DNA from 4 places in the Streptomyces sp. NPDC048514 genome. Region 3 is predicted to be linked to each of the others. Evidence: riboswitches for the same ligand, from Rfam matches in the RefSeq annotation. Region 3 holds a riboswitch; each other region holds the start of a gene.
What was found. Region 3 has a riboswitch for cobalamin ahead of cobN (cobaltochelatase subunit CobN). Riboswitches for the same ligand answer to the same signal wherever they lie in the genome.
Positions count from the first base shown of each region.

Region 1: linked by a shared signal. The riboswitch ahead of ACGFT2_RS29045 (HoxN/HupN/NixA family nickel/cobalt transporter) and the one ahead of cobN (cobaltochelatase subunit CobN) in region 3 are both predicted to bind cobalamin.
Region 2: linked by a shared signal. The riboswitch ahead of ACGFT2_RS31620 (cobalamin biosynthesis protein) and the one ahead of cobN (cobaltochelatase subunit CobN) in region 3 are both predicted to bind cobalamin.
Region 4: linked by a shared signal. The riboswitch ahead of ACGFT2_RS02100 (CbtB-domain containing protein) and the one ahead of cobN (cobaltochelatase subunit CobN) in region 3 are both predicted to bind cobalamin.

Region 1 is NZ_JBICWT010000014.1:91,822-95,686, forward strand. It holds gene ACGFT2_RS29045 (HoxN/HupN/NixA family nickel/cobalt transporter) at 1-1,170, opposite strand, end outside; cobalamin riboswitch at 1,167-1,357, opposite strand; gene ACGFT2_RS29050 (metalloregulator ArsR/SmtB family transcription factor) at 1,622-1,978, shown strand; partial or broken gene ACGFT2_RS29055 (IS256 family transposase) at 2,510-2,677, shown strand; gene ACGFT2_RS29060 (GNAT family N-acetyltransferase) at 2,713-3,279, opposite strand; gene ACGFT2_RS29065 (MerR family transcriptional regulator) at 3,354-3,865, opposite strand, start outside.
Region 2 is NZ_JBICWT010000016.1:156,648-160,512, reverse strand. It holds gene ACGFT2_RS31630 (inorganic phosphate transporter) at 123-1,394, shown strand; gene ACGFT2_RS31625 (hypothetical protein) at 1,425-1,652, shown strand; cobalamin riboswitch at 1,847-1,988, shown strand; gene ACGFT2_RS31620 (cobalamin biosynthesis protein) at 2,086-3,030, shown strand; gene ACGFT2_RS31615 (cobyric acid synthase) at 3,027-3,865, shown strand, end outside.
Region 3 is NZ_JBICWT010000002.1:168,230-172,094, forward strand. It holds gene cobN (cobaltochelatase subunit CobN) at 1-2,360, opposite strand, end outside; cobalamin riboswitch at 2,423-2,579, opposite strand; gene ACGFT2_RS03715 (cobalamin biosynthesis protein CobG) at 2,638-3,865, shown strand, end outside.
Region 4 is NZ_JBICWT010000001.1:492,182-496,046, reverse strand. It holds gene ACGFT2_RS02105 (CbtA family protein) at 1-519, opposite strand, end outside; gene ACGFT2_RS02100 (CbtB-domain containing protein) at 541-762, opposite strand; cobalamin riboswitch at 799-943, opposite strand; gene ACGFT2_RS02095 (enoyl-CoA hydratase/isomerase family protein) at 1,242-2,318, opposite strand; gene ACGFT2_RS02090 (TetR/AcrR family transcriptional regulator) at 2,419-3,252, opposite strand; gene ACGFT2_RS02085 (MFS transporter) at 3,527-3,865, shown strand, end outside.

The DNA of each region.
Region 1 (3,865 bases), on a different contig from region 3:
GCGCTCCTCGACCTTGCCGAGACGCCAGTACGCGATGGCCACGGCCCAGACGACCACGAACAGGCCGACGATGACGTAGCCGACGTTGTCCAGGTCCAGGCCGGCGATGCGGTCCGTGACGTCGTCGTGCAGACCGAGCTTGTCGTGCAGAACGCCGACCAGTTCGATCGTGCCGACGAAGAAGGCCACGGCGATGGACAGTCCGGTGATGGTGAGGTTGTAGAACACCTTCCGCACCGGATTGGAGAAGGCCCACTGATAGGCGAAGTTCATGAACGTGCCGTCGAGGGTGTCGAACAGGCTCATGCCCGCCGCGAACAGCAGCGGCAGGCACAGCACCGCGTACCACGGGAGCCCGGCGGCGGCGCCGTTGCCCGCCAGGGCGAGGAGCAGGACCTCGGTCGTGGTGTCGAAGCCGATGCCGAACAGGAAGCCCAGCGGGAACATCTGCCCCGGGCGGCGGATGGACCTGGTGAGCCGGCCGAGGAGACGGTTCATGAAGCCGCGCGAGTCGAGGTGGGCCTCCAGCTCCGCCTCGTCGTAGCGTCCGGCGCGCATCGCCCTGAAGACGCGCAGGATGCCGAAGAGCGCGGCGAGGTTGAGCGCGGCGATCAGGTACAGGAAGCTGCCGGAGACCGTGGTGCCGACGGTGCCGAGGACCTGGTGGGTCCGGGATCCGTCGTTCATCAGCGTGCCGGCGAGCTTCGCGCCGCCGGCGACCAGCGCGGCCATGACGACCACCACGCTTGAGTGCCCCAGCGCGAACCAGAAGCCGACCGACACCGGCCGCTTGCCGTCGGCCATCAGCTTGCGGGTGGTGTTGTCGATCGCCGCGATGTGGTCCGCGTCGAAGGCGTGCCGCATGCCGAGCGTGTACGCCGTGACGCCCAGGCCGACGCCGAACGCCTTGGTGCCGACCTCGTAGTGCTGCGGTATCACCAGCAGGAACAGGATCCCGAACGCGGCCACGTGCAGGGCGACGATCACCGCGAGGAGTCCGGCGGTGCGGACGGTGTCCTCTCGGCGCCAGCGGAAGGTCACCGCGGCGACGCTGTCCGGCCCACCTCCGGACGCTCCCTGGGACACGCCTCCGGACGCACCTCCGGACGCACCTTGGGTCACGCCTTCGGACACGGTCATACGGTCACGCTCCAGCACCTCGTGGATCAGCTTCGTGATGCCGTGGCCGGTCTCCTGGCTGACGGGTCGACGCGCCCGCCCCTGCCTTCCCGGCCGTGCGGCCAGTGGCGTCCCTAAGGGCGGGAACTCCCCGATCACAGTGGCGAGGGCCGCTCCGGCCTGGGCCCCTGAGGGGCCGTCACCGGTCTTCCCGAACACCACGGCTTGATCACCCTAGGAGGCGGCGCCGACAGCTGCAAGGCTGCACAGCTGAGCAGGTATGACGCGCGGAGCGGATATGGCGGCCGAGCGGTATGACAGCCGAGCGGATACGACGACCGTGCAAACTAGACAGCCATGCGGCCAGGGGGCCGTGCGGACACGGATCGCCATGCGCACAGGGATCGCCGAGCAGACACGGATCACCGAGCAGACGGGGCCGGCCGTGCAGACATCTGATCGCCGTGCAGCCATGGAAGCGGGAGCCTGCGAAGATGCGGCCATGCATCTGGTCCCCGCGGAACGTGCCGGGCAGCGCACCATCGACGGTCACCGGGTCTGTGACGCCATCGCCGCCGTCGGCGAGCCGGAGCGGGTACGGGCCTGGGCGGACCGCTTCTCGCTGCTCTCCGACCCCGGACGCCTGTCACTCCTGCTCGCGCTCCACGCGGCCGGCCCCATCGCCGTCACCGACCTGGCGCTCGCCACGGGCATGCGGGACACCGCGGTCTCCCAGGCGCTGCGCCTGCTGCGGACCGCGGGCATCGTGGAGGGCCAGAAACACGGCCGCGTCGTGCGCTACCGGCTCGTCGACGGATCGATCTGCGCCCTGCTGAGCCACTGCGCCCCACCCGACTGACACGGCCGGTCCGTCCAGCGCCATGGCCCACGGCCGGAAGGGCGCAGGCGCACCGGACACGCCAAAAACCCCAGGCCGCAAACGATCGGTCCTGGGGTTCCAGTGGAGCCGCTTTCGGGATTCGAACCCGAGACCTACGCATTACGAGTTGTCCGACCGTGGTCCGGAGGCGTCCGTGGGCATGCATAGGGTCGATTCACTGCCTGCTCAGCAGGTGTTCCAGAGGTCTGGGGACAAGAGTGGACGCTCACGGAAAAAGCAGTGACTGAGACCGGAACTGAGACCGTGGCACTCATAGCGCAGAGCCCGAGGGACAGTCCCTACCTCATCAAGCCCCGGCTGCGCTCCGCTCCGCCGGGCGCGCTTCCCGGCTCTGGCCGCGCCCGCGCTCCTGCCTCCGGCCCGCTCGGCGCGGCCGACGCCGACGCGCGCCCACATGTGGACAGGGCCGGTGGCCATGAGGCGATCACCGCAGAACGCGGCCCACGGTCAAGACGATGCCTCCGGCGGGGGATCGGCCGGCACCGGGGTGGAGGTGGCAGCCGGGCCGCCGGGCTGGCGATGGTTTTCAAGCTGGTCGAGTCAGCCCAGGCCCGCTGGCGCGCTGTGAACGCACCCCACCTCGTCGCTCTGGTCCGTGCCGGGGCCCGCTTCGAACGCGGCCACCTCGTCGAACGCCCCGAGACCCTCTCGGCGTGAGCGGCCTCAGCCGATCCGCAGAAGCCGGGAGGATCTCAGGCACCCGTGCGCCGTATGTGCAGGTGGCCATCGCGCGGGAAGGAGGGCGGTGCCGCGGGCAGGATGGAGTCGAAGTCGTAGCGGCTCTTCTGTGCAACCCGGCACGATGCCAGGTTGTCCACCCGGTGCAGGAGTTCGAGACGCTCCAGCCCGTCGGCTTCGAAGGTGTCGAAGGCCCAGTTGGTGAGTGCCTCCAGAGCGCGGGAGGCCACTTCCCGCCCGCGAGCGTGCGCCGCGGTCCAGTAGCCCACTTCGGCCACCGGTTTGCCGGAGGTGACTTCCTTGAGGACCACGTTGCCCACCAACTGTTCGCGAACTGAACCGGGTGGTGTCTCAAGAACGGCGAAGCCGAACCGGTCCCCCGCTGCCCAACCCTGCTGCTGAGCCTGCACCCAGCGTGCCCCGTCGGCATCGTTGTTCACGACAGAGCTCGTCCACTGGCGCAGTGCGGGATCCCGGCTCACCTCGACCAATGCGGCAACGTCCTCCATGCGCCAGGGGCGAAGAACGAGAGCGGGAGAGCCCGGCGACGCGGCCGCCTGAAGTACGACCGGGGTACTCATCAACCGATCATATGTGGCGGCGTTTTCACCCGACGCCAGCCGCGTCCGCCCCATGCCGCCTGGCGACCGCCCCGTCATTGCCGTGTCCGGACGCGCAGAGCCTGGACGGACCAATCGAACACTGGAGCCAGACTCTCCGGGGCCGGCCAGCCGTTGACCACTGCAAGCAGCTGGAGGTACCGCTCCCTGCGGGGGTCACTCACGCTCTCCAGCCGAGTCGCCAGCCGGAGGCGAAGCTCGACATCGTCGGGGCGGCCGAGGAGGTGCGCGCAGTGCGCCGTGAACGCCGCGACGATCGGATCGGCCTGGGGCGAGGCCGGGTCGATGCCGGCGGCCAGGGCCGGGCCGACCTGGTCACGGACGACTGCGGCAATGTCGCGGCGCGGGCCCATCATGTCGCTTCGGGTCTGCTCGGCCGCCAGGTCCTCGGCCATCCGCCGCACCATGGTACGGAAACCCTCGTCCAGGGACATCTCGGCCAACTCCACCCACGCCTGGATCTGCTCTGCCTCCGGGTTGTCGGGCAACTCGGAGGTCATCGAGCGCATGACCCCCGCGAATGCGGGGGCGGCGTCAAGACCGCCGA
Region 2 (3,865 bases), on a different contig from region 3:
GCGGGCAAACGGAATGCCAATTCATGGTCACGGACACCATGAGGTCCGCCCCAGTTCATCTTCCGTTCACCCAGGTTGCCTACGTTCGACCAGCCAATGACCTCGAACGATTGCCTGGGTAAATGGAAAGCTTCTCGCTGATCCTCGCGATTGTGGTTGTAACCGCACTTGCGTTCGATTTCACGAACGGTTTCCACGACACAGCGAACGCGATGGCCACCACCATCTCCACAGGCGCCCTGAAGCCCAAGATCGCGGTGACCATGTCCGCCGCCCTCAACCTGGTGGGCGCCTTCCTCTCGGTGGAGGTCGCCAACACGATCTCCAAGGGTCTCGTCGACGAGACCGGCATCCGTCCCGAGGTCATCTTCGCCGCCCTGGTCGGCGCGATCCTCTGGAATCTGCTGACCTGGCTGGTGGGCCTTCCCTCCAGCTCCTCCCACGCCCTGATGGGCGGCCTGATCGGCGCCACCGTCGCCTCCGCGGGCCTCGACGCCGTGCACGGTGACGCTCTGGTCACCAAGGTGCTGCTGCCGGCGGTCGCCGCGCCGATCGTGGCCGGCGTCGCGGCCATGCTGGCCACCCGGTTCTCCTACGGCATCGGCGGCAAGGCCGAGGGCGAGGCCACCCGCAAGGGCTACCGCGCCGGCCAGATCGCCTCCGCGGGCCTGGTCTCCCTCGCCCACGGCACCAACGACGCCCAGAAGACGATGGGCATCATCACGCTCGCGCTGATCGCGGGCGGCTCCATCGCCCCCGGCTCGAACCCTCCCACCTGGGTGATCCTCTCCGCGGGCCTGGCGATAGCGCTCGGCACCTACATCGGCGGCTGGCGGATCATCCGCACCATGGGCAGGGGCCTGACCGATCTGGAGCCGCGCCAGGGCTTCGCGGCCCAGACCAGCGCCGCGACCGCCATCCTGGCCTCCTCCCACCTCGGCTTCTCCCTCTCCACCACGCACGTCGTCTCCGGCTCGGTGATGGGCGCCGGTCTGGGCCGCAAGGGCGGTGTGGTCCGCTGGTCCACCGCCACCCGCATGGCCGTCGCCTGGGTCCTGACCCTGCCGGCCGCCGCGCTGGTCGGTGCGGGCGCCGAGTCCGTCACCGACCTGGGCGACTGGGGCACCGCCGCCGTCGCCGTCTTCCTGGTCGCCGCGAGCGCCACCATATGGAAGATCTCCCGCCGCTCGGTGGTCGACCACACCGACGTCGTCCCCGAGACCGAGGAGCCGGCCGGCGTGGTGACCACCGCCATCGCCGCCGTGATCCCGCCCCCGGCGGGCATGCTGCCCGAGGAGCCGCCCGTCGCCTTCCCGCAGCAGGCCACCGGGCCGTCCCCGGCCGCCGTTCCGACGTCCACCGCCCCGGCGACCCCGCCGGCCGCCAGGGTCTGACCCCGAGAACCCGGTACCGAAGGAAGCATCATGAAGATCGACTGGGCGGCTCTCGGCTCCGTCTTCGGCACGAGCCTGGTGTTCACGGTGGGCCTGGTGGCCCTGTTCACCCTCGGCATCAACGGCCTGACGCGACGCGAGAAGGCCGCGGCCCAGGGCGGCTCCGCCACTCTCGCCGTCACCGGCGCCTACGTCTGCTTCGCGGCCTGCGCGGCGGCGGTGGCGTACGGCATCTACTTGATCGTGGCCAAGGCCTGACCGCCGCGGCCCGGACCGGCCGGACCACCGTGGCCGGGGCCTGATCGCCGCGGACCACCGTGGCCGGGGCCCGACCGAACACACCGAGGCTCCCCTCCAGTTGTCCTGTCCTGGAGGGGAGCCTTCGGCGTGCGGCGCACCGCGGTGTGGGGATCGGCACACTCTCCCCACGCAGGTCAACAGCAAGTTGACTGCCCTTCCGGGCACGTGGTGGACTGCCCGGGCCATGTACGGCGGCAAGAGAGGAAGCCGGTGCGAATCCGGCGCGGTCCCGCCACTGTCACCGGGGAAAATCCCCGGGAGCCAGGAACTCTCACCGCCGAATCTCGTCGAACCAGGGCGCGGACACCCTGAGTGAGGACCCATATCGCCATGCCCGGCCGCCGAAGGACCAGTACCAGGCCCGCTCCTGTGCCCATGGCCGGCTGAGCCGATGGGTGCCGATCGCTGCTACGCGTACGGCGCCGCCGCCGGCCTGCTCGGCGACCTGCTCCTCGGCGATCCGCGCCGCGGGCACCCGGTCGCCGCGTTCGGGCGGGCGGCCACGGCCGTGGAAGGCGCGTTGTGGCACGACCACCGCGGCTGGGGCGCCCTGCACACCGCCGTGTGCGCCGGTGGCGCCGTCGCTCTCGGGGCCGTGGCCGCACGCGTCGTACGCCCCTCCCCCGCCGCGTCCGTCGCGCTGACCGCCGCCGCCACCTGGACCGTCGTCGGCGGCACCTCGCTCGCCCGGGAGGCCCGCACGATCGGGCGCGCCCTGCGGGCCGGGGACGTCGAGGCGGCCCGTGTGCGGCTGCCCCATCTGTGCGGCCGGGACCCGCAGGCGCTGGACGCCGACGGGATCGCCCGGGCCGTGGTCGAGTCGGTCGCCGAGAACACCTCCGACGCCGTCGTGGGCGCGCTCGTGTGGGGTGCCGTGGGCGGCGTGCCGGGCCTGCTCGGCTTCCGGGCCGTCAACACCCTGGACGCGATGGTGGGGCACAGGTCCCCCCGGCTGCGGCGGTTCGGCTGGGCGTCCGCCCGGCTCGACGACCTCGCCGGCTGGCCGGGGGCCCGGCTGACCGCCGTGCTCACCGCGGCGGCCGGCCCCGATCCCCGCGGCGCCCTGCGCGCCTGGAAGGCCGACGCGCGCCGGCACCCGAGCCCCAACGCCGGGCCCGTGGAGGCCTCGTTCGCGGGCGCCCTCGGCGTGCGCCTGGGCGGCACGCTGTCCTACGGCGGCCGGGTCGAGCACCGCCCGGTGCTCAACGGACGAACCGGACGCACCGTGCAGGTGGCCGACATCGACCGGGCGGTACGGCTGTCCCGCCGCGTCGGCCTGCTCGCGCTCGGCGCCACGGTCGCCGCGCGCCGACTCGTGAAGGGACGTGGGAAGTGAGCGGGGGTCTCCTCGTCGCCGGCACCACCTCCGACGCCGGCAAGAGCGTCGTGACGGCCGGCATCTGCCGCTGGCTGGTACGCCAGGGCGTGAAGGTCGCGCCGTTCAAGGCGCAGAACATGTCACTCAACTCGTTCGTCACGCGGGAGGGCGCGGAGATCGGGCGGGCGCAGGCCATGCAGGCCCAGGCGTGCCGGGTCGAGCCGACCGCGCTGATGAACCCGGTGCTGCTCAAGCCCGGCGGCGAGCGGAGCAGCCAAGTGGTGCTGATGGGCCGGCCGGTGGGCGAGATGAGCGCACGCGGCTACCACGGCGGGCGGCAGCAGCAACTGCTCGGCACGGTGCTGGACTGCCTGGCCGAGTTGCGGGGCACGTACGACGCGGTGATCTGCGAGGGTGCGGGGAGCCCGGCCGAGATCAACCTGCGGCGGACCGACATCGTCAACATGGGCATCGCCCGCAACGCGCGGCTGCCCGTTCTCGTCGTCGGCGACATCGACCGCGGTGGCGTCTTCGCCTCCTTCTTCGGGACCGTCGCCCTGCTCTCGCCGGAGGACCAGGAACTGGTCGCCGGTTTCCTGGTGAACAAGTTCCGCGGGGACGTCTCCCTGCTGGAGCCCGGCCTGGACATGCTGCACGGGCTCACCGGGCGGCACACGTACGGCGTCCTGCCGTTCCGGCACGGTCTCGGCATCGACGAGGAGGACGGGCTGCGGGTGTCGTTGCGGGGCACCGTACGCGAGTCCACCGTCGCGCCCCCGGTGGGCGAGGACGTGCTGCGGGTCGCGGTGTGCGCGGTCCCGCTGATGTCCAACTTCACGGACGTGGACGCGCT
Region 3 (3,865 bases):
GCGTGGTCGATCTCGGCGGTGGTCGCGGCCAGCCGCGGGACGACCTCGCGGGCGGCGAACTCCAGGATGGCGGCCACCTGTTCACCGTGCTCGGTGGGTACGGCGGCGGGGTCCCAGCCCGCGTCGTCCATCGCCTGCACCAGAGCGCGGGCCCGCTCCTCGGCCGCGTCGGCGGTCGTGCGGGTCGCGGCGGACTCGTCCAGGCCGAGGGCCTCGCGCAGGCCGGGCAGGGCCTGGGCGCCGCCCCAGATCTGGCGGGCGCGGAGGATGGCGAGGACCAGGTTGACGCGGTCGGCGCCGGCGGGCGGGTTGCCGAGGACGTGCAGACCGTCGCGGATCTGGGCGTCCTTGACCTCGCAGAGCCAGCCGTCCACGTGCAGGAGGAAGTCGTCGAAGCCGTCGTCGTCGGGGCGGTCGTCCAGGCCGAGGTCGTGGTCGAGGCGGGCGGCCTGGATGAGGGTCCAGATCTGGGCGCGGATGGCGGGCAGCTTGGCCGGGTCCATGGAGGAGATCTGGGCGTACTCGTCCAGGAGTTGCTCCAGGCGCGCGATGTCGCCGTAGGAGTCGGCGCGGGCCATCGGCGGGACGAGGTGGTCCACGAGGGTGGCGTGCACGCGGCGCTTGGCCTGGGTTCCCTCGCCGGGGTCGTTGACCAGGAAGGGGTAGATCAGCGGGAGATCGCCGAGGGCGGCGTCGGGGCCGCAGGCGGCGGACAGGCCCGCGTTCTTGCCGGGCAGCCACTCCAGGTTGCCGTGCTTGCCGAGGTGGATCATCGCGTCGGCGCCGAATCCGCCGTCGGAGACCGGGGATCCGATCCAGCGGTAGGCGGCCAGGTAGTGGTGGGAGGGCGGGAGGTCCGGGTCGTGGTAGATGGCGATGGGGTTCTCGCCGAAGCCGCGCGGGGGCTGGATGAGGATGAGCAGGTTGCCGAAGCGCAGCGCCGCAAGGACGATGTCGCCGTCCTTGTTGCGGCTGCGGTCGACGAACATCTCGCCCGGTGCGGGGCCCCAGTGCTCCTCGACCGCCGTGCGCAGGTCCGCGGGGAGAGTGGAGTACCAGCGGCGGTAGTCGGCCGCCGGGATGCGGACCGGGTTGCGGGCCAGCTGTTCCTCGGTGAGCCATTCCTGGTCGTGGCCGCCCGCCTCGATGAGCGCGCGGATCAGCTCGTCACCGTCACCGGAGGCCAGTCCGGGGATGTCGGCGTCGCCGAAGTCGTAGCCCTCCTCGCGCAGCCGGCGCAGCAGGGCGACGGCGCTGGCGGGCGTGTCCAGGCCGACGGCGTTGCCGATGCGGGAGTGCTTGGTGGGGTAGGCGGACAGCACGAGGGCGAGGCGCTTGCCGGCGGGCGGGATGTGGCGAAGGCGTGCGTGGCGTACGGCGATCCCGGCGACGCGGGCCGCGCGCTCGGGGTCGGCGACATAGGCGGGCAGGCCGTCGGCGTCGATCTCCTTGAAGGAGAACGGGACGGTGATCAGACGGCCGTCGAACTCGGGGACGGCGATCTGACTGGCCGCGTCCAGCGGGGAGACGCCCTCGTCGTTCTCCTCCCAGGCCGTGCGGGAGCCGGTCAGGCACAGGGCCTGGAGGATGGGGACGTCGAGGGCGGTCAGGGCGCCGGCGTCCCAGGACTCGTCGTCGCCGCCCGCCGATGCCTCGGCGGGCTTGGTGCCGCCGGCGGCCAGCACTGTGGTGACGATCACGTCGGCGGTGCGCAGGGTGTCGATCAGCTCCGGCTCGGGGGCGCGCAGCGAGGCGACGTACAGGGGCAGCGGCCGGGCGCCCGCGTTCTCGACGGCGTCGCACAGGGCGTGCACGAAGGCCGTGTTGCCGCTCATGTGGTGGGCGCGGTAGTAGAGCACGGCGACGGTCGGGCCGTCGGCGGGCCGGCTCGCGCGCTCCAGCGGGCCCCAGGTGGGTGCGGGCGCGGGCGCGTCGAAGCCGTGCCCGGTGAGCAGCACCGTGTCCGAGAGGAACCGGGCGAGCTGCTCCAGGTTGGCGGGGCCGCCGTGGGCCAGGTAGGCGTGGGCCTCGGCGGCGATGCCGACCGGGACCGTGGAGGCGGCCATCAACTGGGCGTCGGGGGCCTGTTCACCGCTGAGGACGACCACCGGACGGCCGTCGGCGAGCAGCAGGTCGAGGCCGTCCTGCCAGGCGCGGATCCCGCCGAGGAGGCGTACGACCACCAGGCCGACTCCGTCGAGGAGGGCCGGCAGGTCGTCCAGCGGGAGCCTGGACGGGTTGGCGAAACGGTAGGAGACCGGGCCGCCGGCCGCGCGGGCGCTGAGCAGGTCGGTGTCGGACGTCGACAGGAGCAGGATCTCGCGGGCGTTGGGAGCGCGCTCTCCGGGCGGAGTGGGCATGCGATGCCTGGCCTTCCTCGGGGTCCGCGCCCCGGGCGGTGTGGGATGGGTCTCGCCCCCCGGGCGAAGCCGGATGCGGGGGAAGGGAGTTCCTGGCTCACCCGTCCCTTGTGGACGGGTTCACAGTGGCGGGACCGCGCCGGACTCGCACCGGCTTCCTCCCCTTTTCGCCGTTGTGGCGGTTCGTGGACCGGGTGATCCACTCGGGAGCATAGTAAGGGCCCCCGAAGGGTGTGCGGGACATACAGTCGGAGTGATCGTAGGTATGCTCACGGCCATGTCCGCGGCAGCCCCTCATCCGTCGTCCCAGGCCACATCGCCCGCCCGTGCCGCCGCACGGGACCGTGGTGACGCCTGCCCGGGGGCACTGCGCCTGCACGCGGCGGACGACGGAGCGCTGGCCCGCATCCGGCTTCCCGGGGGCGTGCTGTCCACCGGTCAGGCCCGCGCGCTGGGCGTCGCGGCCCGCCGGCTGGGCGACGGAGACCTGCATCTGACCTCGCGTGGCAACGTGCAGTTGCGCGGGCTGCCGCAGGGGTGCGGTGCGGAGCTGGCGGAACTGCTGGACACGGCCGGCCTGCTGCCCTCGCGGGAGCACGAGCGGGTGCGCAATGTCGTGGCTTCACCCCTGTCCGGTCTCGGCGGCGCCGGCTTCCGGGACGTACGGCCCTGGCTGACGGCTCTCGACACCGCCTTGTGCGCGAGCCGGGCCGCGAAGGGCCTTTCCGGCCGGTTCCTGTTCGCCCTGGACGACGGGCGTGGTGACATGTCCGGCCTCGGTGCCGATGTCACGGTTCGGGCGCTCGCGGACGGCGGTGCGTGGCTCGCCCCGGGTTCGGTGCGGGTGGCCGCCGGGGACGCGCCCCGGGCCGCGCTGGTGGCCGCCGAGGCGTTCCTCGAGGCGGCCCGGGCGCATGGTGAGCGCGCCTGGCGATTGCCCGAACTCGGCCTGTCCGGAGATGAGATGGCCCGCCTGGTCCGTCACCGCCTGGACGCCGAGGGGATCGGCCACACGGACCACCCCGAGCCGGCCGGCGTCGCGGACGGCCCTCCCCCGGGGATCGTCGACGGCGCCGTGTCGGTGCACATCCCGCTGGGACGGCTCTCGGCCCACCAGTGGGACGGGCTGACGCAGCTCGCCGGCACCGAACTCCGGCTCACCCCCTGGCGCGGTGTGGTCCTCCCCGCCGTGGGCACGACCCCCGGGCAGGCGGCCGAAGCGCTCGCCCGTCTCGGCGCGGCCGGTCTGGTCACCGATCCCGCATCACCCTGGCTTCACGTGGGTGCCTGTATCGGCCGGCCCGGGTGCGCCAAGGCACACGCCGACGTACGGACGGACGCGGCCCGGACGGTCGAGGCCATCGGCGACCCGGGCCTCCCCCTGTACTGGTCCGGCTGCGAACGCCGGTGCGGGCAGCCACGGACCGACCATGTCGAGGTGGTCGCGCAACCGGGCGGCGATTACCGCCTGTCCGCCGCTCCGGCCGGCCCGAGACCGCGAACCG
Region 4 (3,865 bases), on a different contig from region 3:
GCCCACCACGGTCGCCCACCACGTGCCCAGCGACGGCGCGAGCCGCTTGCCGAGGATGGTCGCGGCGACCGCGAGGAGGACGCTGAGCAGCATCATCAGGAAGTACAGGGTGGTCCGCCTGCCGATGGTGTCGGGGTCGCCGACCGACGGCGGGTTGGCCGGGTACTTCAGGAACGGGACCACGTACACAGCGAGCAGCGCACAGCCGGACAGCAGCAGTGCGGTCGCCCGCGGGCCGAAGCGTCCGACGCGGCCGAGCGCGAAGCAGTACGCGAGCGCGGCGATGCCGCCGAAGGCGACCCCGTAGATCAGCACGCCGGTGGCGAGGCCGGCGGTGGACTGCAGGGAACGGGAGACGATTTCCATCTCGTGCTCGTGTGAGTGGGCGTCCTCGAAGCTGATCGCCTTGTCGACGCTCGGCTCACCGAGCAGGTAGGCGGCGACCAGAGCGAGCACGCCGGCGGCCAGACCGGCGAGCATGCCCCGAACGAGGAGGTTTCTTACCGTTGCGGAGTTCATGGGTGTGCGGCGTCCCTCGGGTCAGTGGCAGGGGAAGCCGAGGAGGTGGCGGGCGTCGTGCACCCACTCGTGGACGTCCGTGCCACTGAACACGGAGGTGGCGCCCTGCTCGGCGCCGACGAAGTAGAGCAGGACGAGCATCAGGATGCCGAAGAACGCCGCCCAGGGAGCAATCGCCTTCAGCGGCAGCTTGGCGGGGACGACGGGGGTGGTGGCGGTCGGCGGGGCGACGGTCTGCGCCATGGCAGGGCCTCCTCTGGGAGTTCGCGTCCCATCTCGGTGGTGCACTGGACGACGGCCACGGGTCTGACTCGCGAAACGTCTCCAAGGGCGTCTCGCACACAGTGGCGCGACCGTGCCGGATTCCCACCGGCTTCCGTCTCGCCGTCGTCGATATCGGACAGACCGTACCGCGTGACGCGTGCACGGCCAAGACCGCACCACCCGGCGTGATCTTCCTCTCGCACCGGGTGGCCGCGCCCGGGAGGACCGGGTCGGCGGCGCCGCAACACCCGCCTCCGGGAGGGGATCCGGGCCCGGCGGGGGGCGACGGTTCAACTCGGCGGACCGCCTACGCCTCCCCCCGGCAGGGACGACCGTTCGGCTCAGCAGGCCGCCCTGCCCGGCGAGGGCGAGGGCCCGGCTCGGCGGACCGCCTCCCCAGGCAGGGACGACGGTTCTCATCGGCAGACCGCCTCCCCCGGGAGGGGCGACCGTTCGGCTCAGCCGGCCGTGTCCGGGGCGGTGCCGGGCCCCGCAAGTCCCAGTTCCCGGTCGCCGAGCGGAGCGAAGAAGCGTTCGACGTCGGCGTCGGTCACCTCCGCGAGTGTGGCCGGTGACCAGCGCGGGTTCCGGTCCTTGTCGATGACCTGGGCGCGGATGCCCTCCACGAGATCGGGCGTGCTCAGGGCGGCGCAGGAGACGCGGTACTCCTGGTCGAGGACCCGTTCCAGCGACCCGAGCCGCCGGGCGCGGCGGACGGCGGCCAGGGTGGCCTTGAGGGCGGTGGGCGACCTGGTGAGCAGGGTCTCGGCGGTCTCCTTCGCGTCCGGGCCGCCGTGGGCGAGCAGCCGGTCGAGGATCTCCTCGACCGTGCCGGCGGCGAAGCAGCTGTCGATCCACTCCCGCCGTCCGGCCGACTCGCCCTGCGGCGGCGGCTGCTCATGCCGCGCGACGGCGTCTCGTGCGGGCATGTGGGCGAGATCCTCGACGAGACGCCGGAGCGCGCCGGACGGTACGTAGTGGTCGGCGAGCCCGCACAGCACGGCGTCACCGGCGCCGATCCGGGCGCCGGTCAGCGCCAGGTGGGTGCCCAGCTCGCCGGGTGCCAGGCCGAGGAGACGGGTGCCGCCGACGTCGGGCACGAAGCCGATGCCGGTCTCGGGCATGGCGATCTGCGAACGTTCGGTGACGATCCTGACGCTGCCGTGCGCGGAGATGCCGACGCCGCCGCCCATGACGATGCCGTCCATGAGGGCGACGTACGGTTTGGGGAAGCGGGCGATGCGGGCGTTGAGGTGGTACTCGTCGCGCCAGAACGCGGCCGAGGCGGAGCCGTCCCCGTCGCGGGCGTCGTCGTGGACGGCGCGGATGTCGCCGCCCGCGCACAGGCCGCGCTCGCCCGCACCGGTGACGAGGACGGTCTCGACGGCCGGATCGTGCTCCCACGCCGTCAGGGCCTCGTCGATGCGGCGGACCATGCTGTGGTTCAGGGCGTTGAGCGCCTTGGGCCGGTTGAGAGTGATGTGGGCGGCCCGGCCCCTGATGTCCAGCAGGACGGGCTCTTCGGTACCGGTCATCCGAATGCCTCCGTCAGGCCACGGGCCACGATGACGCGCATGATCTCGTCGGTTCCTTCCAGGGTCTGCTGCACTCGCTCGTCAGGGTCCGGTGAGGGATCTACGGAGTCGGGCCGGCGTCCGGACGCGCGTCGGTCGCCGGATCCGGCAGGTAGCTCGCCAGGCCGCGCAGGATGATCTCCAGACCGATGTCGAACCTCTCGTCGGACGAGTCCGTCACCATCACACCGGCCAGGGCGCGCAGATGAGGGAAGTCCGCCGCCGGCAGGGACGCGAAGTAGTTCTGCATCTCGCCGGCCATCTCGCGCCAGTCGGGGCGGGCCGGAGAACCCTCACCGCCGTGCTGGGCAGCGCGGTCCAGCCACATGCCCTCCTCCAGGACGAACCCGTCGATGTACGTGGAGATGAGGTCACCGGCCTCCGCCGCGATGCGGTCGGGCAGTCCGGCGGTCCGGAAGAGGCCGAGCAACGCCTCGACGTGCGGCAGCAGTTCCGCGGTGAAGGGGACGTGGGCCATGGAGATCCTGGCCATGTCACGGTGCGCCCGCAGGCACTGCCGCCAGGAGCGGGCGTACTCCCCCACCTGCTCCTGCCACCGCTCAGGATCGGGTTCGGGCTTCTCGAAGCCGCCGAACAGCCGGGTGTACATCAGCTCCAGCAGGTCGTCCTTGGAACTGACGTGGGCGTACAGGGCGGAGACGGCGACCTCCAGCTCCGTCGCCACCCGCCGCATCGACAGCCCGTCGAGGCCCTGCTGGTCCAGCACGGTGAAGGCGGCCTCCACGACCCGTTCACGTGACAGCGGGGCGCGCGCCGGGGCCACCCGGGCGCGAGCCGGGCGCTCGCGCTCCCAGGGGGACGGCGGTGTGGAGGTGGGGCCGGGGGTGGACGGCGGAGGGGGAGGTGGGGGGGTGTCGGCGGCCGCGTCGGTCATGGGGACAGTCTAGGCATCGGGAGAACAGTGTTCTCCCCAACCGAGCGGCGTTCAGGAACGGAAACGCGATATAGCTTGTCTGCCCGCAGGCATTGCGCTATATCTTAATGAACGCTGTTCTCTGGATGAGCGACGTTCTGCTACGGTGAACGCCGTTCTCCTGCTGTTCGGCCGTCCGGCTCGCGGACCCCATGCCGCCCGGCCGGGCAGTCGCATCCATCCGTCCCACCGCGCCGGGTCGTCACCGCGGCGCGCCATTTCACGAGGAGTCCCGATGTCCACAGGTGTCGCGTCCGCCGAGACGCCCACCGACTCCCCAGCGCCCTACCGGTGGCGCTGGGCTGCGCTCTTCGTGATCCTCGCGGCCGAGGTGATGGACCTCCTCGACGCCGTCGTCACGAACATCGCCGGCCCCTCCATGCGGGCCGACCTCGGAGGCGGTGCCTCCACTCTGCAGTGGCTCGCGGCCGCGTACACCCTCGCGATGGCCGTCGGGCTCGTCACCGGCGGGCGGCTCGGGGACATCCACGGGCGCCGCCGGATGTTCCTGGTGGGAGCCGCCGGCTTCACCGTGGGTTCGCTGCTGTGCGCGATATCCGGGTCGCCCGAGATG